2 linked regions of the Methylovirgula sp. 4M-Z18 genome follow. Each later gene encodes a partner of the first gene's protein in a complex. Links are inferred from orthologs where the notes say so. Each region holds a gene or a part of one and is shown in the gene's direction. Other genes may lie near its edges. The genes, in order: nusB and rpsJ.

Evidence for each region.
Region 2: the proteins of nusB (region 1) and rpsJ are in contact, whole or in part, in a solved structure (PDB 3D3B), measured with the Escherichia coli proteins. The link is inferred for Methylovirgula sp. 4M-Z18 from one-to-one orthologs.

What each region holds. Positions count from the first base shown.
Region 1 is NZ_CP149574.1:1,836,044-1,851,863, forward strand. What follows is about bases 1-2,929. They hold nusB (transcription antitermination factor NusB), read left to right. Parts: upstream 1-1,192; coding sequence 1,193-1,666; downstream 1,667-2,929. Other genes in these bases: V9T28_RS08440 (riboflavin synthase), read left to right, coding at 1-576; ribH (6,7-dimethyl-8-ribityllumazine synthase), read left to right, coding at 705-1,196; thiL (thiamine-phosphate kinase), read left to right, coding at 1,886-2,875. Also shown: V9T28_RS08460 (MGMT family protein), read left to right, coding at 3,052-3,528; V9T28_RS08465 (sodium-translocating pyrophosphatase), read left to right, coding at 3,699-5,831; V9T28_RS08470 (outer membrane protein assembly factor BamE), read right to left, coding at 6,012-6,494; V9T28_RS08475 (ubiquinol-cytochrome C chaperone family protein), read left to right, coding at 6,639-7,157; V9T28_RS08480 (YceD family protein), read left to right, coding at 7,173-7,757; phosphate acyltransferase PlsX, read left to right, coding at 7,892-8,947; V9T28_RS08490 (beta-ketoacyl-ACP synthase III), read left to right, coding at 8,985-9,980; V9T28_RS08495 (integration host factor subunit alpha), read left to right, coding at 10,084-10,422; V9T28_RS08500 (MerR family transcriptional regulator), read left to right, coding at 10,808-11,383; V9T28_RS08510 (Tad domain-containing protein), read right to left, coding at 11,668-13,488; V9T28_RS08515 (dienelactone hydrolase family protein), read left to right, coding at 14,271-15,119; V9T28_RS08520 (hypothetical protein), read right to left, coding at 15,176-15,715. UniProt on the Escherichia coli protein: Part of the processive rRNA transcription and antitermination complex (rrnTAC). The complex forms an RNA-chaperone ring around the RNA exit tunnel of RNA polymerase (RNAP).
Region 2 is NZ_CP149574.1:2,533,026-2,543,162, reverse strand. What follows is about bases 7,161-9,958. They hold rpsJ (30S ribosomal protein S10), read left to right. Parts: upstream 7,161-8,304; coding sequence 8,305-8,613; downstream 8,614-9,958. Other genes in these bases: rplD (50S ribosomal protein L4), read left to right, coding at 9,433-9,958; rplC (50S ribosomal protein L3), read left to right, coding at 8,707-9,429; tuf (elongation factor Tu), read left to right, coding at 7,161-8,244. Outside these bases: V9T28_RS11815 (Gfo/Idh/MocA family protein), read left to right, coding at 1-250; panC (pantoate--beta-alanine ligase), read right to left, coding at 426-1,262; panB (3-methyl-2-oxobutanoate hydroxymethyltransferase), read right to left, coding at 1,274-2,137; V9T28_RS11800 (MFS transporter), read right to left, coding at 2,183-3,415; rpsL (30S ribosomal protein S12), read left to right, coding at 4,004-4,375; rpsG (30S ribosomal protein S7), read left to right, coding at 4,394-4,864; fusA (elongation factor G), read left to right, coding at 4,895-6,982; more of tuf, read left to right, coding at 7,054-7,160; more of rplD, read left to right, coding at 9,959-10,053; V9T28_RS11760 (50S ribosomal protein L23), read left to right, coding at 10,050-10,137. UniProt on the Escherichia coli protein: Involved in the binding of tRNA to the ribosomes. Part of the processive rRNA transcription and antitermination complex (rrnTAC). The complex forms an RNA-chaperone ring around the RNA exit tunnel of RNA polymerase (RNAP).

The sequences.
Region 1 (15,820 bases):
GTTGTCTCGGTCGAGACTTTGGGGGACTTGAAACGGATTCGTATCGCCTGCCAGTATGAGGCGCATACGATCGCTCTTGGCGCCTCGATCGCCTGTTCCGGCCCCTGTCTGACCGCGGTCGAGATCGGCACGTCAGGCAACCGCACCTTCTTTGATGTCGATGCCGCGGCGGAAACCTTGGCGCGCACCACGGTTGGCGCATGGAGGCCGGGCCGGCGGATCAATCTGGAACGCTCGTTGAAGATCGGCGACGAACTCGGCGGTCATCTTGTCTCCGGCCACGTGGACGGGGTCGCTGAAATCGTCAGCCGCCGCGACTTCGACGGCATGGCGCATTTCGAGATCCGCGCTCCGAAGGAGCTGGCAAAATTCATCGCCGAGAAGGGCTCGGTGGCACTCGATGGCACCTCGCTGACCGTCAACGGCGTCGAGAACGACGTTTTTACGGTGCTCATCATCCCGCATACTTTGGCGGTCACGACATGGGGTGGCTATAAGACCGGCGACAAGCTCAACATCGAAGTCGATCAGATGGCACGCTATGCCGCGCGGCTGATCGAGGCGAAAGAGAGCTGATCGTTCCGCGCGGCGACCGCCGATCTCCCGTCCTGCCGGAACTTGTGCAACTCCTATAACGCTTGCTCTTGCGGCGCTGCCGGGCTAGTCAATCGCCCAACAACCCCTTGATCAGAGCAATATGTGTTATGGCTGAACCGCAACGTGTCCAAACGCCGGTCGAACCCCTTCCGGGCGTCCGCATCCTCATTGTCGAAGCTCGTTTCTATGATGCGCTCGGCGAGGCGCTCCTGACCGGCGCCCGCCAGGCGATCGAGGCGGCGCAAGGAACCGCGGACGTGCTGACCGTACCGGGCGCCCTCGAAATTCCCTCCACCGTCGCCATCGCGCTCGATGCGGCGGAGCAACGCGGCAAACCTTACGATGGCGTCGTCGTTCTGGGCTGCATCGTTCGCGGCGAGACCTATCATTTTGAAATCGTTGCGAATGAGAGCTCGCGCGGGGTGATGGGCTTGAGCATCGCGCGCCGCATCCCGATCGGAAACGGCATTCTCACCGTCGAGAACGATGAACAGGCCTGGGCCCGCGCCGACGTCAAGAGAGGCGATAAGGGCGGCGATGCGGCACGGGCGGCGCTTGCAGTCCTGCGCATCAAGCGCAAATTGGGCGCACACGCATGAGCGCGTTGAACCGGTCTGCCGCGCGCCTCGCCGCTGTCCAGGCGCTGTACCAGATGGACGTCACCGGCAAGGACATCAACGAAAGCCTTGCCGAATTCGAAACCCATTGGATTGCCGCCGAAATCGAGGGCGAACAATATCACCAGGCGGAACTCGCGCTGTTTCGCGACGTGGTGCGCGGTGTTCTCGATTTGCAGCGGCCGATCGACCGGATGATCGACGACACGCTGGAGAACGGCTGGCCACTGAGACGGATCGAAGCCGTGTTGCGTGCCGCCTTCCGCGCGGCGACCTATGAATTGATGAAGCGGAGCGACATTCCGGCGCGCGTGGTGATCAAGGAATATGTCGACGTTGCCGCGGCCTTCTTCGAACGCGAAGAGGCGGGCATGGCCAATGCGGTGCTCGATCTGATCGCGCGGCAATTGCGCAGCGGCGAGTTCGACCAGGATATCGCGCGGCGCGGGTGATTGACCAGGCCGGCGCGTGCCATCGCATCCATGCGCCGGCGCCGCGATCTTTCCGGTAAGACCTTAGAAATTCAGGAGGATTCGGAGCGGTCTTGCTTCGATCTGCCGGCCCCTGTTAGGGGCCTCGGCGCAATTATCCACTATTGCCTAACTTTCTCCCCCAATGGGTGTTCTGTCTCCGTGATACGGTTGAACGCTTCGTACCTGTGGGGTGAGTCGGTGTCGCTGAGTGAAGATGATCTGATTGCCAAATATTTTGCCCCGATCGCCGGACCGGGTTCGCTCGATCTGCGCGACGATGCGGCGCTGCTGAAACCGCCGGCGGGGCACGACGTGATCCTGACCACCGATGCGCTCGTGGCCGGGGTGCATTTTTTTGCCGACGACCCGCCAGAGAAGATTGCGCGCAAGGCGCTGCGGGTGAATCTGTCCGACTTGGCCGCAAAGGCGGGAGAGCCGACAGGCTTTTTGCTCACCCTTGCCTTGCCGCCCGATTGGACCGAGGAGTGGCTCGCGGGTTTCGCCAGGGGCCTTGCCGAAGATAGCGCGGATTTCAAATTTCCGCTGCTCGGCGGCGACACGGTGCGCACGCCCGGCCCCCTCACCATTTCGGTCACGGCCCTGGGCTATGCGCTGCGGGGCTGGATCGTGCCGCGCACCGGCGCCAAGCCTGGCGACAAGATCTATGTCACCGGCACGATCGGCGATGCGGCGCTGGGCGTGCGCGTGCGGCAAAAGGCCGAAGCGGACCGGGCCTGGATCGATGCTTTGCCGCTGGAATTCTGTGCGCATCTTCTCGACCGCTATTTGCTGCCGCAACCGCGGGTCGGGCTGCGCAAGGTTTTGCGCGCCGAGGCACATGGCGGCATGGATGTCTCGGATGGCCTGATCGGCGATGTCACCAAAATGATGAAAGCCTCAGGTACCGGCGGACGGATCGAGCTCGCGCGAATCCCACTCTCGCCAGCGGTTCGTGCCGCCATTGCTTCAGACGGTGATTTGTTCGAGGCGGTGATCACGGGCGGCGATGACTATGAGGTGTTGGCCGCCGTCGCGCCGACCCGCGCAGCCGCATTCGAAAGCAGTGCCCGCGCGGCGGGGATCGCCGTGACGCAAATCGGCGAGGTGCTGGAGGCGGGGGCTGTCACCTGCGTCGAGTCGAACGGCCGCGTGAGGGTGTTTGCGCAGAAATCATTCAGCCATTTCTGACCAGTTAGCACGCTGGTAAATATAGGGAATCGTAGTGGTGCCAAGGTAGGCCGGCGGACGTGGTTGCTGCTTTGGTGTGCAGTGAACCCAGCGAAGCCGCCGTATCCTGGTGACGTCGAATGTCACTTGCTGCCAATATGTTGCCTTGCCTGATGGGTGGGCACGGGGGCCAGGTGATGAAAACGTGGCGCGAGAAGCTTCTGTCCTTGCCGCAAGACACCAGAATCATCCCGATTCCACCAAAGATGCGCGGCAGGCTGGGCGAGGGGATGATGGTGGTGCCGTCCGCGCGCGCCGTCGAGGCGGCTCTCCGGACGATTCGCAGAGGCCGTCTGGCAACAGCGCGCGAAATCGCGCAAACGCTTGCCGGGCAATATGAAACGACCGTCGGCTGCGTCGTGACGACTGGCATTGTTGCCGCAATCATTGCCCAAGCCGCGGATGAAGAGGAGCGGATGGGCGCAAAGCGAATTACGCCCTATTGGCGAATGCTGAAACAGGACGGGGAACTGAATCTGAAATATCCTGGCGGCCTCGCGAATTTGCGGACAAGATTAGAGGCCGAGGGGCACATCATTGTCGAGCGCGGCAGGCGTTTCTTTATTGAAGACTACGCCAAGAGACTTATCAAGCCACCACGGCGCAGGATTTAAGCCGTCGAGGCCGCCCATTTCTTTTCCGCAAACCGCGTTGCCTTAAAGGGGGCTTTCTTGCAAGATGCCGCCCGGTTCGCCGGCCCTGTACGCGAACAAAGGCATTCGCACCCAGCGAAGCCAGTGGCCGGAAGATGCCTTGAGGAAAGTTAACCAGGGGCTGCAGACACATGAATCCACTTTGGCTGATTATTTTGGGTGGGCTTTTGTCCATCGTGTACGGTGTCGTCACCATCATGCAGGTGATGGCAGCCGACGCCGGGTCCAAACGCATGCAGGAAATTTCCGGCGCGGTGGCGGAAGGGGCGCAGGCCTATCTCAAGCGGCAATATACGACCATCGGCATGGTCGGCGTAGTGATTTTCGTCGGTCTTGGCCTTTTGCTGGGGTGGAAAGTCGGGATCGGATTCCTGGTCGGCGCCATTCTTTCGGGCATGGCGGGCTTCATTGGCATGAACGTGTCGGTGCGCGCCAATGTGCGTACCGCGCAAGCGGCGGCACAGTCGCTGGCAAGCGGTCTCGATATCGCCTTCAAATCCGGCGCGGTGACCGGCATGCTGGTGGCCGGCCTCGCGCTGCTAGGTGTCTCGGTCTATTACGCCTATCTCACCGAAGTCCTCGGCCTTGCGACCGGTGATCGCGAAGTTATCGATTCGTTGGTCGCGCTCGGATTCGGGGCATCTCTGATCTCGATCTTCGCGCGTCTCGGTGGCGGCATCTTCACCAAGGGCGCCGACGTCGGCGCCGACCTCGTCGGCAAGGTGGAAGCTGGCATCCCCGAGGACGACCCACGCAATCCGGCGACGATCGCGGACAATGTCGGCGACAACGTCGGCGATTGCGCGGGCATGGCGGCGGACCTGTTCGAGACCTATGCGGTGACGGTGGTCGCCACCATGGTCCTGGCCTCTATCTTTTTTGCCGGCCAGCCGGGGCTGACGAATGCCATGCTCTATCCGTTGGCGATTTGCGCGACCTGCATCGTGACCTCGATTATCGGCACCTATTTCGTGAAACTGGGCAGCAACGGCTCGATCATGGGCGCGCTCTATAAGGGCCTGATCGCGACGGGCGTCCTGTCGGTCGCAGGTTTAGCGCTGGCGACCACCCTGATCGGCTGGGGCGAGGTCGGTACCGCCAATGGTGTGGCGATCCACGGTACGAGCCTGTTCGTCTGTGGCTTGGTCGGTCTCCTGGTGACCGGTCTGATCGTCTGGATCACCGAATATTATACCGGCACCGGCAAACGCCCGGTCGTGTCGATCGCCCAGGCGTCGGTGACCGGACACGGCACCAACGTCATCCAGGGCCTCGCGATGTCGCTGGAAGCGACCGCTCTGCCGGCGCTGGTCATTGTGGGCGGCATCATTGCGACCTATCAGCTTGCCGGCCTGTTCGGCACGGCGGTCGCGGTAACGACCATGCTTGGCCTTGCCGGCATGATCGTCGCACTCGATGCCTTCGGCCCGGTCACGGACAATGCTGGCGGCATTGCCGAAATGGCCGGTCTGCCTAAGGAAGTGCGCCAATCGACCGATGCGCTCGACGCTGTCGGCAACACGACCAAGGCCGTGACCAAGGGTTATGCCATCGGCTCGGCTGGCCTCGGCGCCTTGGTGCTGTTTGCCGCCTATACCAATGATTTGACCGCCTTCAGCAAGGCCGGCGCCCCCTATTTCAAGGACATTGGCACCGTATCCTTTGATCTGTCCAATCCCTACGTCGTGGCTGGTCTGATCTTCGGCGGACTCATTCCCTATCTCTTCGGCGGCATTGCCATGACGGCAGTCGGGCGCGCGGCCGGATCGGTGGTGGAGGAAGTGCGCCGCCAGTTCCGCGAAAAGCCCGGCATCATGGCCGGCACCGACCGTCCGGATTACGGCCGTGCGGTCGACATGCTGACCAAGGCGGCGATCAAGGAAATGATCGTCCCGTCGCTGCTGCCGGTGCTGGCGCCGTTCGTCGCCTATTTTGGCGTGCTGCTGATCTCAGGTTCGAAAGCCAATGCCTTTGCCGCGCTCGGCGCCTCGCTGCTCGGCGTGATCGTCAACGGCCTCTTTGTCGCGATCTCCATGACCTCCGGCGGCGGTGCATGGGACAATGCCAAGAAGAGCTTCGAGGACGGGTTCGTCGATAAGGACGGGGTCAAACATTTCAAGGGATCGGAAGCGCACAAGGCCTCCGTGACCGGCGATACTGTCGGCGACCCCTATAAGGATACAGCGGGCCCTGCGGTGAATCCGGCGATCAAAATCACCAACATCGTCGCGTTGCTGCTGTTGGCGATCCTCGCCCATTCGTAGTGCCAACGGTCACGAAGAGTGACCGTTGGTTCCTTTCTTCATTTTTCGCCTTTTCAGGGCGAGTGCGAAAAATGAAGAGCTGTCCAAAGGTCGCTTCCGCGACCTTTGGTATAAAACGAACGAACAAAAAGGGCGGGAAGATTCCCGCCCTTTCAATTCATTACACTATTTCGTTAAACCTTAGCTCCACTTCAGGAAGCTGCCGAGCATATTTTTGATGAAGCTCTGGTCGCCGCCCGACGTCGGGGTGGTGCGGCTGATGAAATCGAAGACCACGCCGTCCTGCAGACCGTAATTAGCGATCCGCTCCAGCTTCCCGGTCTTGGGCGTGAAATAGACCGCAAGGACGCGCTGATCGGTGATCGTCGGGGCCGAGAACGCGAATGGCTGGTGGATGTCCTGGCTGACATAATACCACGCGTCGCCGCCGACCGTGGACGTCGTAGAGGGATCGCCAAGAAGCGCGAGCACCTGCTGCTTGGTCTGGCCGGGCTTCACCTGCGAGATCTGGCGCTCGTCCTGAATGTAGCCGCGCGGATAGTCGCCATCGTAGTGCAGGCAGCCGGTGAGCGATGCGGCCAGGACGCCGGTCAGACCCAACGCGACCAACATCCTCCGCCTGGTGGCCTTGCCCTTGACCTTCATTCCATCCGCTTGCCGCATTTCTTGTCTCCGTGGCACGTCCGTGCATGTTGCGTAAGATAGTCCGGGCTCTTAAATGGGACCTCAGCCTTGATCGCTGTGCGTAACGCCCGGATCAAGGAAAAGCAAGGCGGCACCGCCGCCCGATAAGGTACGAAGCGACGCATGATCCTCAGTTTGTTCCGGACGTCTGCCAACAAGCACGTCATTGACCGACTTCACGGCGAGATCATGGCGGCGGCCCGCAATCCCGCGCTTTATCTGGACTGTGGCGCGTTCGATACATTCGAGGGCCGGTTCGAAATTTTCACCCTTCACGCCGCCTTGGTTTTGCGCCGCTTGTCGCGGCTGCCAAGCCCCGGGCCGGAAATGGCGCAGGACCTGTCCGACGCGGTGGCGCGCCATTTCGACATCATGCTGCGCGAATTCGGCTATGCCGATGTGAGCGTCGCCAAGCGCATGAAGAAGCTGACCGGCGCCTTTCTGGGCCGTGCGCGGGCCTATGATGAAGCGCTTGGTGCGGCCGATATGAAGGTTCTGGAAGAGACGATTGGCCGCAACGCTTTGGCGGGGCAGGGCCCTGCCGCACCGTTGACGGCCTATATCCGTCGCTACAACGCCATGATCGAAGCAAGTCCGATCGAGGTTTTTTCGACCGGGCCCTTGCCCAGCGTTGCGGTATAAGACTGGAGGGAGACCATGAAACAATCGAGCGAATCCGTGCAGGAGCCCGCCTTTACCCGTCCTGTCCATGTCGATGAGATCAGGGATAGCGGCCTCAATCTCAAGATCGACGCGGATGAGGCGGAGCGCGCAGCCGTCGCGGTATCGCTCGGGCTCGAGGGGCTGGCCGCATTTTCCGCGGATCTGCGTCTGTCTCGGCTGGGCAAGAACGGGCTGCGCCTGCAAGGGGATTTGCACGCCGACGTCACCTATATTTCGGTCGTATCGCTGGAGCCGTTCGACACTCAGATCTCCGAGCCGCTCGATGCGCGCTTTGCCCCGCAGGACGACGTCGAGACGGCGCGCAAAGCCGCGGAAGCCAAGTTGAAATCTGCAATCGATTATCACGAAGGCGCGCTGGAGGACGATCCGCCGGAGCCGATCGTCAATGGCCGCATCGACCTTGGACCCTTGCTTGTCGAATTTTTGGCACTTGCGCTCGACCCTTATCCGCGCAAGCCGGGGGAGGTGTTCACCGGTGGGGCGGACGCGAGTCCGGAGGACGAATCTGAAATCTCGCCCTTCGCCGCCTTGTTAAAACCGCAATCCGGCAAAGAATGACAAGCGCAACAAATCGTGATGCTACCTCTTCAAAGGAATTTGCCTTCCCTCCCGAAGCCGCTATTGTCCGCGTCGCGCGGGGTGATTATCACGGGTTGCCAAAAACACCCTTTTGTCTGGGAGTCTCGGAGTAAATGGCCAAGGTAGTTCGCATCGCGCTCGATGCCATGGGCGGCGACCATGGACCATCCGTCGTTATTCCGGGCGCGGCGCTGGCGCTGGAGCGGCGTCCCGATCTCGAATTTCATATTTACGGCGACGAAAAGATCATCGCGCCGCTGCTTGCCCAGCACTCGGCCTTGGCCGCGAAAGCGAAGGTTTATCATACGGATGTAGCGGTCAAGATGGACGACAAGCCGAGCCAGGCGCTGCGTTCTGGCCGCCGGGTCTCGTCCATGTGGATGGCCATCGAGGCAATCAAAAACGATGTTGCCGACGCGACGGTTTCGGCCGGCAACACCGGTGCGTTGATGGCCATGTCCAAGTTCTGCCTCAACACGATGGCGCCGATCGACCGGCCGGCCATTGCGGCGCTTTGGCCCAACATCCACGGCGAATCCGTCGTATTGGACGTGGGTGCAACGATTGGCGCCGATGCCCAGCATCTCGTCGATCTTGCCATCATGGGGTCGGCGATGGCGCGGATCGTGTTCGATCTGGAAAAGCCCACGGTCGGTCTGCTCAATGTCGGTGTCGAGGAAATCAAGGGGCTCGAAGAGGTCAAGGCCGCCGGCCGGATCCTGAAGGAGACCGCCTGGAGCAATCTCGATTATCGCGGCTTCGTCGAGGGTGACGACATCGGCAAGGGCACCGTCAATGTGGTGGTTACCGAAGGGTTTACCGGCAATATCGCGTTGAAGACCGCCGAAGGCACGGCCAAGCAGATCTCGCAATATTTGCGTGACGCCATGAGCCGCAGCCTCCTCGCCAAGATCGGCTTTTTCCTCGCGCAGGGCGCGTTCAAGGCCCTCAAGGACAAGATGGACCCGCGGGCGTCGAATGGCGGCGTCTTCCTCGGGCTTGACGGCGTCGTCATCAAAAGCCATGGCGGCGCCGACGCATCCGGCTATGCCAGCGCGATCGAAATGGGCTATGACATGGTCAAGCACGAACTGCTTGGCAAGATTCGCGAATCGCTTGCTATTCCGCATGAGGGCCGCCCAGCCTTTACCGTTGACGCCGCGCAGTGAATAACGCGGCCTCCATTTCTTCAGAGCTGACGAAACAATGCCACCATCAAAAAAATCCGGAGTTCTTCGGTCCGTCGTGCGCGGAATGGGGTCGTATCTGCCGGAGCGCTGTGTCACCAACCACGACCTTGAAGCGATGGTGGAGACGACCGACGATTGGATCGTCCAGCGGACGGGCATCCGGCAAAGACATGTGGCTGCGGAGGGCGAGACGACCTCGATGCTCGGCACCAAGGCGGCGCAGGCCGCGCTTGCCGACGCGCAACTGACCGCGGCGGATATCGACCTCATCATCGTCGCCACCTCGACGCCCGACTACACGTTTCCCGCCACCGCCACGCAGATCCAGGCGGCGCTCGGCATCACCCACGGCGTGGCCTTTGATTTGCAGGCGGTTTGCTCCGGCTTCGTTTTCGCCGTGGCGACGGCGGACAAGTTCCTGCGCTCGGGGTCGCACAAGCGCGCCCTGGTGATCGGCGCCGAAACCTTTTCACGCATCCTCGACTGGCAGGACCGCACCACCTGCGTGCTGTTTGGTGACGGCGCCGGCGCGATGGTTCTGGAGGCGCAAACCAATGCCGGGACCTTGGCCGACCGCGGTGTCATCACCAGCCATTTGCGCTCGGATGGCCGGCATCGTGCCAAGCTCTATGTCGACGGCGGCCCATCCTCGACCCAGACGGTCGGCCATTTGCGCATGGAAGGCAAAGAGGTTTTCCGCCACGCCGTCGGCATGGTGACGGATGTGATCAAGGATGCCTATGCCGCGAGCGGCGCGACTTCCGACATGCTCGATTGGTTCGTGCCGCATCAGGCGAATAAACGGATCATCGATGCCTCCGCCGAAAAGTTGGGCATTTCGCCATCGAAAGTCGTGACCACGGTGCACCTGCACGGCAATACGTCCGCCGCCTCGATCCCCCTGGCGCTCACCGTCGCGCGCGAGGACGGACGGATCAAAACCGGCGACCTTGTGATGATCGAGGCGATGGGTGGCGGATTCACGTGGGGGAGTGCCTTGATTCGGTGGTGAAATCAGGGTCATATAGTGTATCTTGACATTGTGCGTGCCGGCTGCGCTGGGCTATAACCCTAGCGTATTGATTGGCTTATCAACTCGAAGAGCAGGGGCGGTCATGAGCAAGGAACAGAACGGCGCACCGACCGGAAAAACTGTCACCCGCGCGGATTTGGCTGAAGCAGTCTATCAGCGCGTCGGATTGAGCCGGATCGAATCAGCCGAACTGGTCGAAACGGTTCTGTCGGAAATTTCGCAAGTCGTCGCCCGCGGCGAAACCGTGAAGCTCTCGTCGTTCGGCTCTTTTGTCGTGCGCTCCAAGTCCGAGCGTATCGGCCGTAATCCGAAGACCGGCGTCGAAGTGCCGATCACGCCCCGCCGCGTGATGGTCTTCAAGCCGTCCAATATTCTGAAGGCCAGCATCAACGGCGAGTCCGTCGAGGGCTTGAAGGACTAGGGTCGAAACTCAATTATGGATGGTATCTGGACGCGGCCAAATTGCCCGAATGCCAGGAGATGGGCCGACGCAGGACATTCGTCCTGCTAGGACCATCGACGCCGCAGTCGGTCAATTTCGCCGCGCCGCTTCGCGGTGAGGTGAAAAATGGTCATCTGCCGCGTCGCAATGCTTGCCGGTACGGACGTACCGGCCGCGCAATGCTCCTTGCATATGACCATTTTTGACCTCATCCAGACACCATCCATAATTGAGTTTCGACCCTTGGACCTGTCGGCGCTGTTGGCCCGCCGTTTGGCTGGCGATTTTCCATCAACAGATTCGCCGATCTTCGCTATGCTCTTGTTGAACCTTAAGTGATTCTTGAAGAGAAGCGGGGTCTCGCATGGAAAAAAGCGCTGACGCATTCCGCACCATCAGCGAAGTGGCGGACGAGCTCGTCCTGCCGCAGCATGTTTTGCGCTTCTGGGAGACGCGCTTCACGCAGATCAAGCCGCTGAAACGCGGCGGCGGCCGCCGTTATTACCGCCCGGACGATGTGGAACTGCTGCGCGCGATCCGGCATCTGCTCTACGGCGAAGGCTATACGATCAAGGGCGTTCAGCGCATTTTGAAAGAGCAGGGCGCGCGGGCCGTGATCGCCTTGCGCCAGGGCGGTGCAGCGTCCTCGTCACCCTTGCCGCCCTACCGCGAGCCCGGAGTAGACATGAGGTATGATGCTGCCGGCGCACCGTCGCGTGCCGAAACGGATTTGTTCGACGCGCCGGACGAGGCGGGGGGCGAGGATCAAATCGTCCATGCGCTGCCGGACGATGACGAGCAGGAAGGCGGCTTCGAGCCGCATGGGGGGCGGATGCGGCGCGCGCGGGGTGAAATTCGCGATCTTAGGCTGAAACTCGAATCCGTTCTCGCCGATCTTGACGAATGTCAGCGCCTGCTGAACTTGGCGCGCACCCACTAAGATTGTTGAACGGTCAAAAATTTCGCCGCCGCGGCGTTGCATCATCCGGAGGCGTTCACTATAAGGGCCGCAGTCGGAGTGTAGCGCAGCCCGGTTAGCGCACTAGTCTGGGGGACTAGGGGTCGTGGGTTCGAATCCCGCCACTCCGACCATTTATCTCGCTGAAAATCAATGTATTAACCGGCGCTCCAACGTCGGTGCCTGTCTAGATTTCGCTTGAGTCGCGATGGCGCGAGATTTCCTGCTGTGGCGGGTCCTACAAATCGCGCGCTATGGCGTGAAGTTCACCTGTAAAGTTGCACCGACTGCACCAAGCTGCCCTGACCAGCCGAACCCGGCGTAAGGCGTCCGAGATATTCAGCATAGGTCGTGGTGCCGTCGTAGGGTTGGGTCATGAAGAACTTGCCGTAAGTCGCGACCGGGACGCCGGTGGCGGCTCCGTTCATCGACACGGGGCTGCTTTGGCAGTTTATGATGGGTACGATGAGCATGCGGCGCAGGCCTGTCGTATCGGGAGTTGACGAGCTGCATGTGGGCGCGCCGCTCTCCCCGCCTGACGACGTGTTGCTGATGAGGCTATTGGTGTTTTCGTAATTGTAGACGGCGCTACGCGTGATGGAGGAATAGGGTGACCCCTGGCACCCGGTCGGCGCTCCGACGTTCGGATGTGCCGTGCTCCAATAGCCGGCAAAGGTAATCGTCGTGCCGGAGGGGATAATGACCACAGAGAGTAGGCTTGGATTCGGATTCGAGAGCGTCACCGTTGTCGAGGTCGGCTGCTGCGATACATAGGTGTTCGCCGGAAAGAGGGCACTATTGACACCCATGCCCTGGAAAATCCCGGTGGTCGAGCCAAAGGTGAGCGTGATGTTCGACCCCCCCGATTTTCCCAATGACACGGTGATGCTGGTCGCAGTCGTCTTGTAGGAAATATCGCCGCAAACCCAATTGCCGTCGCCATATGCTGAGGATGTGCAAGTGCCCGCCAGGATGCAATTGTCCTCCGGCAGTGCGGCGGCGGCCTGGGTGCTGTAGGGAGATTTACCCGTATAGCCCGGTGGCCAAGATCCGTTCGTGCTTTCGTTGCAGCCGCTGCCAGTATAGCCCTTGCGCACGTTCTGATCGGGGGCGTAATTCGGGTCGCTGCTGCACTTCTTCCAGGAGTTGGTGTAAATATCGAAACGGATGTTGAGCGCGAGCAGCGTTGGGGTCTTGACGCCGGGGTTCAGGTTGACTGTCCGTGCATTGGTGCATGTATCCGGCTGGGCGACAGCGAGTTCCTGGCCGGTCGTCTGTCCGCCCGGGCCGCACGTCTCGTTGCTGGTCCCTTCGGTATCGGGCTGAAGCCAGCCGTAATTGCCTGGCGTATAGGAGCTTCCGGGAGGGGTGGTGATCGGCACCTGATGCCCCACGAGCGTCGTTTCGGCGTCCAGCAAGGCTTGTGTCGCCTGCGAATAGGTCATCCCGCTTGTCTCGAACGGGTTGCAGACAAAGAGGGGTTGCGCACCGCAGACCGTCTCGGTCAGGCCCGCGACCGCCGCCGCGGTGGTGGTCAGCGATTTGCTGCCACCGAAAAACGATGCCGGCAAGATCGTTGTCATCGCCGTCGGCGTCGCCGTGACCTGCACATACTGCGCCTGAGTCGGGTCTGTCGTCACATAGCTCGAGGGGATCGGGGTGACGGAGCCGGCCGGGAGACCGCTATAGAATGTGATGCTCGTAATGGTGACATTGGCATTCGCGCCGCTGCCGAAAACACTGGAATTCGAGACCCAGTTTGCGTTCGTATTGTTGATCGCCGCCGTCGCGCGCGTGATCGCGTCGGGAAAACCGTTCAGTTCGGCCGCTCCCGCAATGGCGAGCGCGTCCGTGCCTTTTTGCAATTGCGTCTGCAGCGAAACGTAGCGCGCGCCGTCCAATGCCAGCACCGACACGCCGACGATCACGACGAGCATGATCGTCACATACGGCAGGATGACGCCGCGCGTGTCCTCGCCGAAAGCCCGCACACTCGCGACAAGATGTTTCCACAGATCGCGGACACGAAAGCCGCTACGCTGCTTGCGCGACCTGTCGGTCGCCGATCTTTTCCCCCAGATCCCCATATCCATCTGCCCCCAAAATGGAGCGCCAATGCCTTATGTCCTTGTGGACAAATGGCTAGCGTCCCCATCCAATAGTAATTTTCGGCCAATGATACCCGTCTGCCGATAAGCGCAACCTAACTCAACAAATCTATCCAGGTGCCGACGGCGGTACGCCACTGAGGCCTCGGGCATGTCCTGAGCCGCTTTGGAAACGAATGAGTCCGGAAGATTGCCCCCCCAAGAGCCCTTCCTGACCCTGCCTAATTTGATGGGATGACGTGGCCATCTGCCTCAGCATCCATCTTTCCGTCGCCTGTGGCCGACTGAAGTCGACGATAGGCAAGAATCCTGATCGAATGCGCGACTTCGCTCGGATTCCACCCTGCAGCGACTGCTGCATCAAATATTTCGCGGATCACGGCGTCAAGTGCTCGATCACAATCAGAAATGCGATCAAGGTATTTCTCAGGCCGATTCGGGCTCGTAATTATCATCATGACGCAAGCTAGGCGCGCGTCGATCGCATGATCAAATCAGCTTTTTGGTGTATCAGTCACATCCTGCACAGGTTTGGATTCACGCAGCTTCCGTATGACGGATCGATACTTGCGGCTACAGGCATGCCTCCCGAGGCATTCCCTAGACGCTCCTTAGCCCGCGGCTCTGTCGATCGAGGGATGTTCATCTGTGGCACGGCTTGATTTTGACAGGTGGCCACGAATGCTGCGTTGGTCACACCTTTGCCATATGGCCGGGAACAAATCACGCGGGGCGTTTCGAACAGCGCAGGAAGATTTCAAATGACTCAAATCGATCAATTGGAGCCAGTCGACAATGCGCGGCGCACCTTGGTCACAGGATCGTTGGCCGCGGGTTTCGCGCTGGCAGTACAGCCAGTGGCGGCGGCGACGATCGTAACCGATTCGTCCGGCTTGACCGACGGGATGGTGACGATAACGTCCGCGGATATGCAATTGCCGGCCTATCGCGCCTATCCGGCCGGCAATGTGCATGCGCCGGTCATTCTGGTCGTGCAGGAGATTTTCGGCCTGCACGAGCATATCAAGGACATTTGCCGCCGGTTGGCCAAAGCCGGTTATTACGCCATCGCGCCGGACCTTTATGTGCGCGAGGGCGACGCGACGAAGGCCGACATGCAGACCATCGTTCAGACCATCGTGCCGAAAGTGGCCGACGCACAGGTTCTCGGCGACCTCGATTCCTCCGTGCGCTTCGCCAAGGAGGAAGGGGCGGACACGGACCGTCTCGGCGTCACCGGCTTTTGCTGGGGTGGCCGGATCGTCTGGCTTTACGCCGCGCATAATGCCGCGCTCAAGGCCGCCGTTGCCTGGTATGGCCGGGTCGCCGGCAATACGACGTCACTGCAGCCGAAAAATCCGATCGATATAGCCGCCGACCTGCATGCACCGGTGCTCGGTCTGTACGGCGGCGCCGATCAGAGCATTCCGGTCGAGACATTGGACGCGATGAAAAAGGCGGCGGACGCGGCGGGCAAGAAGACCGAGTTCGTGGTCTACCCGGATACCCCGCACGCCTTCAACGCCGATTATCGGCCCTCCTATCGTGAGGGACCGGCCAAGGATGGCTGGGCCAAAATGCTCGCCTGGTTCAAGGATAACGGGCTCTAGCCTGGTACTTGCCGCAGGAAGTTGACTATCGCGGCGCGTTCCTGCTTCGCCGTGCCTTAGCCTATTTTGGCCCCAGGCACGGCCGCATCGCCGGCGAGCGTCTCGGCCTTCTTGGACTGATGCCGCACGAGCAAATACAGCGCGGCGACATGGGTGATCATCAGCAATGGCACATAGATGATCGGGATCAGGTAGGTGCTGGCTAATTGCCCCGATAAGGCGGGAAGATTGTACAAAGCGCCATGATAGTAATCGATCAGGATATCGGCCGCTCCCACCACGTTGTAAGCGGCAACGAGGGGCCAGAAGAAGGCGCGCACCCTGATCGTGAGAAGCGCCAAGATGGCCAGCAGTCCCGTTGCGAAGTCACCATAGGCGGCGAACTGGGCAAAGTCGGAGGGGAGATCGGGGCCCACGACGCCGGGAATGATAAAGACCAGACCGAAGAAGCGGAAGCTGTGCAGAATGGCGATGACGCGTTGCGCCTCGACCGGATCCATCCCCTTGAGCCTCGGCCAGAAATACGCGCTGAAGCAGAGCAGCCACGGAACGTAGCCAAGGACGAGATGTAGGTTGAAGATGATAGTCGGCGACATTCGTAAACTCCTTCGGCTGTCGAGACTCGCGAGCCTCCGGCGCAGCCTCGATTTTCGGGAGAGATGTATGCCTGCTTGTTGGGAGTGACTATTCGCGATAATTTC
Region 2 (10,137 bases), 700 kb from region 1 along the record:
CAAAGGTAGCCTCGAAGTGCTGCATCAGACCAACGGATCGAAACTGCGCGTATGTTTGGACGCCGATGTCGAGGAGGGTATGTGGCGCGAGGAAGAGGTCGACCCGGTGCCGACCAATTACGAGCGCTTCGTCGAGGCGGTGCGCGCCGGTAAAACGCTGGAGCCGTCCTTCCGCCAGGCGACGCGGCTGCAGAAGGTTCTGGACGAAGCGCTGGTGACGGAGATCGACCGGCAGGAGCACGCGGTTTAGCGTGATTACACTGGACCGCGAGCTTGTAGCTCGCATTCAACTCGGGCTTGCCCCGAGTTGAACATTCAAGATGTTGCGAACCCGCGCTGGCGCGGTTCGCAACGGCGTGATAGCCCCGTACCGGCGCTTGCGAGCTAAAAGCTCGCGGTCCAACTTGCCGCAATTGTCGCGAAGGCTATTGCAGCATCGCGTTGTCGATCAATCGCGTTGGGCCGATGAAGGCGGCGATACACATCGCGGCCGGCCCATCGAGCGTTTCGCCCACCGCGACAAGCGTCACCGAATCGACGAGTTCGAGATATTGCAGGCTGTCGACGTCGAGATGCGCGCGCGCCGCGTCAAGCAATCGCGCGCTGCTGCGCTCGCCCTGGCGGTGGAGCGCCTGCGCCGCAAGCAATCCCTGGCTGATGCTGAGCGCCCGCGCGCGGTCAGGAACTGAGAGATAGGCGTTGCGGCTGCTCATCGCGAGGCCGTCGGATTCACGGACGGTTTGCAGCGCGTGAAATTCGATGGGCAAGTTCAGATCGACAATCATCTGCCGCACGACGGCGCATTGCTGAAAATCCTTCGCGCCGAAATAGGTGGCGTGCGGCTGCACCATGTTGAAGAGCTTCGCCACCACCGTCGCGACGCCGCGAAAATGGCCCGGACGGAAAGCGCCGCACAGTGGCGCTGCCAGTGAACCCGGTTCAACATAGGTTTGAAAGCCCGGAGGATAGATCTCCTCGACGCTCGGCAAAAAGATAATATCGGCCCCCGCATTGCGGCATGCGGCCTCGTCGCGCGCGACATCGCGCGGATATTTGCTCAAATCCTCCTTGGGGCCGAACTGCGTCGGATTGACGAAGATGCTCACCACTGTCACGTCGCACGCGCGCACCGACGCTTCGATCAGGCTGACGTGTCCCGCATGCAAAAAGCCCATGGTCGGCACGAAACCGATCCGGCGGCCTGCCAATCGATGCGGCGCGAGAGCCGAACGCAGTTCGGCGACGGTCGAGATGATCTGCATCGGCTCTTTCTTCAATTTTTGGTTGGCGGACGCCAGTCGTGCACGGCGGCGCGCGCGTCCTCGGGCAGGGCATAGGTTTCGGCTTCGCCGGGGAACTTTCCGGTCCGCACGTCGTCGGCCCATTGGCCGAGCGCCGCGCGCGCGAGGCCGAGGCCGTCCATATAAGCACGCACGAATTTCGGCCGGCGCTGATCGAGCAGGCCAAGCACATCGTGCAGCACCAGCACTTGTCCCGAGCAGTGTGCGCCCGCGCCGATGCCGATGGTCGGGATGTCGAGCGCATCGGTGATCCGTGCCGCAACCTCGCCCGGCACGCCTTCAAGCACGATGGCGAAGCACCCGGCTTCCTGCAGCCGGCAGGCGTCATCCATGATCGCGAGCGCCGAGCCTGCGCTTTTGCCCTGCACCTTGAAGCCGCCCATCATGTGCTGGCTTTGCGGCGTCAGGCCGAGATGGCCCATGACAGGAATTTCGGCATCGATGAGACGCGCGATGGTCCGCGCTCGCTTGGCGCCGCCCTCGAGCTTGATGGCCGCCGCGCCGCGCTGAATGAAATTGCCGGCATTGCGCACGGCCTCGTCATCGTTGATGTGGTAGCTGAGATAAGGCATGTCGGCGACGACTAGCGCATCGGTCTTGACGCGCACCACGGCGTCGAGATGATGGTTCATCATCGCCATGCTCACCGCATTGGTGCCATCCATGCCAAGACAAACATTGCCGACACTGTCGCCGACCAGCAGCACGTCGACGAGCGGCGCAGCGAGCTGCGCAGTGCAGGAATCATAGGCGGTGGTCGCGACGATGCGCTGGCCGCGGGCCTTATAAACCTGCAGATCGGGCACGGTGAATGGGCGTCGCGTTTCTCCCGTCACGGCATCTCCCTCGCGCCGGTCTCCGAATGGGACGGGCGGCGCTGTTTACAAGGAATTGGCGCGGGAGGCTAGGGCGACTGTGTTCGGAGCTGGTTTCCGCGTCATCAGCGTCGCCGCGAGCAGTATGACGGCGAGAACGATCCAATCGGCCGTGTAGCTGCCGAAGAGGTCATGGAGGAGGCCGAGCAGGGCAGGGGAAAGACAGATGGTGATCTGATTGGCGGCCAGCGCCAATCCGAGTGCGAAGCCGACCCGGTCGGGCGGTGCGGCCTCGGCAAGATAAGCCACCCACGGCCCGTACCAGCCGATGCCGAAAAAGCCGACCCAAGCGGCGACCGGCACGAGATACAAAAGCGAGCCTGCGACCGGCACCAGCAGGGCGAGAAGACCCGCGGTGGTCGCGGCGAGGCAGCAGAACACCGGAAAGAATCGTCCCGATTTGGCGCGATCGCTCCAGGCCGCCAATACAATCCGGCCAATGACGCCGGCGACTTGCGTGACGAGTAGGACCAGGGCACCGTCGGGCAGGGCCATATGGTAGCGCTCGGTCAGATAGAGCGGCAGGAACAAGGTGATCGCAAATTGCGCCGACACCATCGTGATGCCGGCCCAGGCGATATTGCGGGTGCTGGGATGGCGCAGAAGCTCCATGCGCGGTGGCCGCGGCCCCCCGGGCGCCGCGGCCACCGCGCGGAAGTTCTCCGCATGATCCGGCGCCCGATAGAAGACCAGGAACAGCACGCCGCCGAACAAGGCGACGCAGGTGCTGGCGAAAAAGGCGCTGTGCCAGCCCCAGCGGGCTGCAATCACCGGCAGGCTCGCGACCGAGAGGGCGCCTCCGAGCGGCAGCCCGGCTTGGCGGATCCCCATGGCAAAGCCGCGTTGGGCCCGCTCGAACCAGACCGCAATCGATTTCGCGCCGCCGGGCTGGGCGGTGCTGTAGCCGGCCCCCAGCAGGATGAGGCAGAAAAGCAGGCCGACATAGCCGCCGGCGAGCGAGGCCAATCCCGAGGCAAGTGCGATCACCAGCGATCCTACCCCGACGATCCAGCGCTCGTTGAATCGGTCGAGCAGCTCGCCGACCACCAACAGGCCAAAAATGGGCGCCACCGAGGCTGACGACATCAGAAGCCCGATCTCGAAGCCGCTGAGGCCGAGGTCGGCTTTAATATAGCCGGCCAGCGCGCCAAACCCCTGGACGAGGAAGCTGGCGCTCGCCTGGGTGAGGGTGGCGACGGCCAGGATGGTCCAGCGATAGGAAGAGGTCGGATTTCGCATCGGCATCTTTAAAAGGGCTGCTCTTTCTCCTGTAGCACCAAAATCCCGTCCGCCGAACGCCAACGCGGAATGACAGTCTTGCATTTCGCTCGCGGGCGCCTGCTTACGAAAATAGAATCGCATTGCGACTCGATCTTGCGTGACACCGGGGCTTTGACCCGCTATTCCATCGCATCGCTGCAAGCCAAAAGCCGGATCGCCACCTTTTTGGGCAGATTTTGAGTCATTTCAGGCCTTTTTGCGCTGCAAAAGGACTTGACGAATGGGCGGCGCCCGACTAGTTTCCGCCCACTTTCGATAGGCAGTAGGTTTCACTTTTCCCGAGTGACTCGCTTGGGACGCAAGAAACCTAAACGCTGTCGGCCTCAATCTGCGACGTAAAAAGTCACTAAAGAACCCTATCGGGTTCGCTATGAGGCAAGATCTTGAGATGAAAATCTTCAAGGTCCTCTGCGGTTTTCGCGCTGGAAGTCCAGAAATGGGCTGATGGCGCAATTCGCTTTGCGTGCGGGCCTTGCCGGCATGGAAGGCGGTGAGGGTCCGACCCTCGAATGTTTGTTTTGAATTTCGTGTGACGAAGGGCGAACGATGCCGACAATTAGCCAGTTGATCCGCAAGCCGCGGCAACAGAAGACCTACCGGGAAAAGTCCCGCCATCTGGGCGCCTGCCCGCAGAAGCGTGGCGTGTGCACGCGCGTTTATACCACGACCCCGAAGAAGCCGAACTCGGCACTTCGTAAGGTTGCGAAGGTGCGCCTCACCAACGGGTTCGAGGTGATCGGCTATATCCCGGGTGAGGGCCACAACCTTCAGGAGCACTCCGTGGTCATGATCCGCGGCGGCCGCGTGAAGGATCTTCCCGGCGTTCGTTATCACATCCTGCGTGGCGTGCTCGATACGCAGGGCGTCAAGGACCGTAAGCAGCGCCGTTCGAAGTACGGCGCGAAGCGTCCGAAGTAAGATTTGTAGGAGCGAAGAATGTCGCGTCGTCATAGCGCTGAAAAGCGCGAGATTATCCCGGATCCGAAATTTCATGACATCATCGTCACGAAGTTCATGAATTCGATCATGTACGATGGCAAGAAGTCGGTCGCCGAATCGATCGTCTATGGCGCCTTCGATGTGATCGAAGCCAAAGTGAAGCAAGATCCGATCGTGGTGTTCCGCACGGCCCTTGAGAATGTCGCGCCGGCGATCGAAGTGCGTTCGCGCCGCGTCGGCGGTGCGACCTATCAGGTCCCGGTGGAAGTTCGCCAGGAGCGCCGTCAGGCTCTCGCGATCCGCTGGATCATCACCGCTGCTCGCGGCCGGAATGACAAGACCATGGTGGACCGTCTCTCGGCTGAGCTGATGGACGCAGCCAACAATCGTGGCAATGCCGTGAAGAAGCGTGAAGACACGCATCGCATGGCCGAAGCCAACCGCGCCTTCGCCCATTACCGCTGGTAATCAGCAGCTTTTTCGCCAAGGAACTTTCATATGGCCCGCCAATATCCTCTGAAGGACTACCGAAATTTCGGTATCATGGCGCATATCGACGCTGGCAAGACCACGACGACCGAGCGCATCCTTTACTATACCGGCAAGAGCCACAAGATCGGCGAAGTGCACGACGGCGCTGCGACCATGGACTTCATGGAGCAGGAGCAGGAGCGTGGCATCACCATCACCTCGGCTGCGACGACCGCCTTCTGGGAAGGTCGCGACGGCAAGAAGCACCGCTTGAACATCATCGACACCCCCGGCCACGTCGACTTCACCATCGAAGTCGAGCGCTCCTTGCGCGTGCTCGACGGTGCGGTGTGCGTGCTCGATTCCAACCAGGGTGTCGAGCCCCAGACCGAAACCGTTTGGCGCCAGGGCGACAAGTACAAAGTTCCGCGTATTGTCTTCTGTAACAAGATGGACAAGATCGGCGCCGACTTCTACCGCTGCATCGACGACATCAAGGTGCGTCTCGGCGCGCGTCCCATCGCGATCCAGCTCCCGATCGGCGCGGAAAACAATTACAAGGGCATCGTCGACCTCGTTCGTATGAAGGGCGTCGTCTGGGCTGAAGAATCGCTCGGCGCGAAGTTCGAGGACATCGAAATTCCGGCTGACCTGAAAGAGAAGGCCGTGGAATATCGCACGGCTCTCATCGAGGCCGCCGTCGAACTCGACGACGATGCGATGACGGCCTACCTCGATGGCCAGGAGCCGGACGAGGACACGCTGCGCAGGCTGATCCGCAAGGCCGTTCTGGTCGGCGCGTTCTACCCCGTTCTGTGCGGTTCGGCCTTCAAGAACAAGGGCGTGCAGCCGCTGCTCGACGCCGTTGTCGATTACCTGCCGTCGCCGATCGATCGCGGCGCGATCAAGGGCCTCGACTACAAGACCGGCGAAGAAACCGAGCGCAAGCCGTCGGATGACGAGCCGCTGTCGCTGCTGGCGTTCAAGATCATGGACGACAAATACGGCGTCCTGACCTTCGCACGTATCTATTCGGGCCGGCTTGAGAAGGGCATGCAGCTCCTCAACTCGACCCGCGAGAAGACCGATCGCGTCGGCCGCATGGTTCTCATGCACGCCAACGACCGTGAGGAAATCGCGGAAGCCTATGCGGGCGACATCGTGGCGCTGGTCGGCATGAAGGAAGCGCGCACCGGCGATACGCTGTGCGATCCGAACAAGGCCGTCGTCCTCGAGAAGATGGAATTCCCCGAGCCCGTGATCGAAATGGCCGTCGAGCCGAAGACCAAGGGCGACCAGGAAAAGATGGCCGAAGCGCTTATCAAGCTGGCTGCCGAAGATCCGTCGTTCCGCGTCTCGACCGATCAAGAATCGGGCCAGACGATCATCAAGGGCATGGGCGAACTGCATCTCGACATCAAGGTCGACATTCTGAAGCGTACCCATCGCGTGGAAGTGAATGTCGGCGCGCCGCAGGTTGCCTATCGCGAGAAGATCACGAAGCGCGTTGAAAAAGACTACACCCACAAGAAGCAGACCGGTGGTACCGGCCAGTTCGCGCGGGTCAAGTTCATTGTCGAGCCGAACGAGACCGCTAAGGGCTTCGAGTTCGAGTCGAAGATCGTCGGTGGTGCTGTTCCGAAGGAATACATCCCTGGCGTGGTCAAGGGTCTCGAGTCGGTTCTCGGCGCGGGCGTTCTTGCTGGCTTCCCGGTCGTCGACGTGAAGGTCTCGCTGATCGACGGTGCATATCACGAAGTGGACTCGTCGGCGCTCGCCTTCGAAATCGCTTCGCGTGCTGCTCTGCGCGAAGCGCTGCGTGAAGGCAATTCGGTTCTGCTCGAGCCGATCATGAAGGTCGAGGTGGTGACACCGGAAGACTATACGGGTTCAGTCATCGGCGACTTGAACTCGCGGCGTGGCCAGATCCAGGGCCAGGACATGCGCGGCAATGCCGTCATCGTCAACGCGATGGTGCCGCTTGCCAACATGTTCGGTTACGTCAACACATTGCGGTCGTTCTCGCAGGGTCGCGCAAGCTACTCGATGGTGTTCGATCACTACGCTGAAGTGCCGCGCAACGAGGCTGAAAAGATTCAGGCGAAATACGCTTAAAACTTAAGCGTATTTCGTCAAAAACCAACAAACGTTCCTTTTAAAGGAAAGATTGTAAGAGGAGCCCTTCCATGGCTAAGGAAAAGTTCGAACGCAACAAACCGCATTGCAACATCGGCACCATCGGTCACGTCGACCATGGCAAGACCTCGCTGACGGCTGCAATCACCAAGGTTCTCGCTGAGACCGGCGGTGCGACGTTCAAGGCATACGATCAGATCGACGCTGCGCCGGAAGAAAAGGCCCGCGGCATCACGATCTCGACCGCGCACGTCGAGTACGAGACCAAGGCGCGCCACTATGCGCACGTCGATTGCCCCGGCCACGCCGACTATGTGAAGAACATGATCACCGGCGCTGCCCAGATGGACGGCGCGATCCTCGTCGTGTCGGCTGCTGACGGCCCGATGCCGCAGACTCGCGAGCACATCCTGCTCGCCCGCCAGGTCGGCGTGCCGGCGCTCGTCGTGTTCATGAACAAGGTCGACATGGTCGACGATCCGGAGCTGCTCGAGCTCGTTGAACTCGAAGTTCGCGAACTTCTCTCGAAGTACGACTTCCCCGGCGACGACATTCCGATCACCAAGGGTTCGGCTCTGTGCGCGCTGGAAGACAAGCAGCCGGAAATCGGCCATGACGCCATCCTGAAGCTGATGCAGACGGTTGACGACTACATCCCGCAGCCGGAGCGTCCGATCGACCAGCCCTTCCTGATGCCGGTCGAAGACGTGTTCTCGATCTCGGGCCGTGGTACCGTTGTGACCGGCCGTGTCGAACGTGGCGTGATCAAGGTCGGTGAAGAAATCGAGATCGTCGGCCTGCGTCCGACCCAGAAGACCACCTGCACCGGCGTTGAAATGTTCCGCAAGCTGCTCGACCAGGGCCAGGCTGGCGACAACATCGGCGCGCTGCTCCGCGGCACGAAGCGCGAGGACGTCGAGCGCGGCCAAGTGCTCTGCAAGCCCGGCTCCGTCAAGCCGCACACGAAGTTCAAGGCAGAAGCTTACATTCTGACCAAGGAAGAGGGCGGTCGCCACACCCCGTTCTTCACGAACTATCGTCCGCAATTCTACTTCCGCACCACCGACGTGACCGGCATCGTGACGCTGCCGGCTGGCGTTGAAATGGTGATGCCGGGCGACAACATCGCCATGGACGTTTCGCTGATCGTTCCGATCGCGATGGAAGAGAAGCTCCGCTTCGCAATCCGTGAAGGTGGCCGCACCGTCGGCGCCGGCGTCGTTGCAAGCATCATCGAGTAATTTAGGCGAGATAGGTTGGCGGGCGTATGACCGCCCGCCAGCAGATCAGAGGATGAACCCATGAACGGTCAAAACATCCGGATTCGCCTGAAGGCGTTCGATCACCGGATCCTGGACACTTCGACGAAGGAAATCGTTTCCACGGCGAAGCGCACCGGGGCACAGGTACGCGGTCCCATTCCGCTGCCGACGAAGATCGAAAAATTCACGGTGAACCGTTCGCCGCACGTCGATAAGAAGTCGCGCGAACAGTTCGAGATCCGTACGCACAAGCGGGTTCTCGATATCGTTGATCCCACTCCGCAAACCGTCGACGCTTTGATGAAGCTCGACCTTGCGGCCGGTGTCGACGTCGAGATCAAGCTTTAAAGAGAGCGGCGCGTACCTTCTTTCGAAGGTGCTGCCGGAGTTTAGTTTGGGCGCCTCTTCCATCGTCGAATGCGCCTTGAAGGAATTGAACCCATGCGGTCAGGTGTTATCGCACAAAAGGTCGGTATGACCCGCATCTTCACGGATGCCGGGGAACATGTGCCGGTCACGGTTCTGAAGCTCGACGGCTGTCAAGTCGTTGCGCATCGGACCAAGGAACAGAACGGCTATACAGCCCTGCAGCTCGGCATCGGCCGCGCGAAGGTGAAGAACGTCTCCAAAGCGGAGCGCACTCGTTTCGCCGTCGCCAAGGTCGAGCCGAAGATGAAGCTCGCCGAATTTCGCGTGCCGGAAGACAATCTCATTCCGGTCGGCGCCGAGATCACGGCTGACCATTTCGTTGTCGGTCAATATGTCGATGTGACCGGCACGACGATCGGTAAGGGCTTCGCCGGCGGTATGAAGCGCTGGAACTTCGGTGGTCTGCGTGCGACGCACGGCGTGTCGGTGTCGCACCGTTCGATCGGTTCGACCGGTGGCCGTCAGGACCCAGGCAAGACCTTCAAGAACAAGAAGATGCCTGGCCACTTGGGTGTCGAGCGCGTCACCACCATGAACCTGCGCGTCGTCCAGACGGACGTCGAGCGCGGCCTCGTGCTGGTCGAAGGCTCCGTTCCGGGCCACGCGGGCAATTACATCTTCATCCGCGACGCGGTGAAGAAGGCATTGCCGAAGGATGTGCCGGTTCCCGGCAAGTTCCGCCTTGCTGCGAGCGAAGCCGCTCCGGCCGAAGAACCCGCCAAGACGGAGGCCTAAGCGATGAAGATCGATATCACCTCCCTGAACGGCACCGCTGCCGGTTCGCTCGATCTCAGCGATGAGATTTTCGGCCTCGAACCGCGCCAGGATCTGATTGCCCGCATGGTGCGCTACCAGCTCGCCAAGCGCCGCGCTGGCACCCACGCAGTGCAGAACCGCGCCGACGTGGCCCGCACGGGCAAGAAAATGTACAAGCAGAAGGGCACCGGCGGTGCTCGTCACGGTTCGGCCCGCGTGCCGCAATTCCGTGGCGGTGGCCGCGCCTTCGGTCCCGTCGTGCGCGATCACGCCCACGATATGCCGAAGAAGGTGCGTGCTCTCGCCCTCCGCCATGCGCTTTCGGCCAAGGTGAAGGACGGCGGCTTGATCGTGATTGCCGACGGCAATGCGATGGAAGCAAAGACCAAGGCGCTCGCAGCGCAGTTCGACAAGCTCGGCCTGCACAGCGCGCTGATCATCGATGGTGTGGAACCGGCGCAGAACCTGCAGCTGGCCGCCCGCAACATCCCCCACATCGACGTTCTCCCGGTTCAGGGCATCAACGTCTATGACATTCTGCGCCGCGAGAAGCTCGTGCTGACCAAGGCTGCTGTTGATGCGTTGGAGGCGCGTTTCAAATGAGCCACGATACGCGCCATTATGACGTGATCGTTTCGCCGGTCATCACGGAAAAGGCAACGATCGCTGCCGAATCCAATAAGGTTG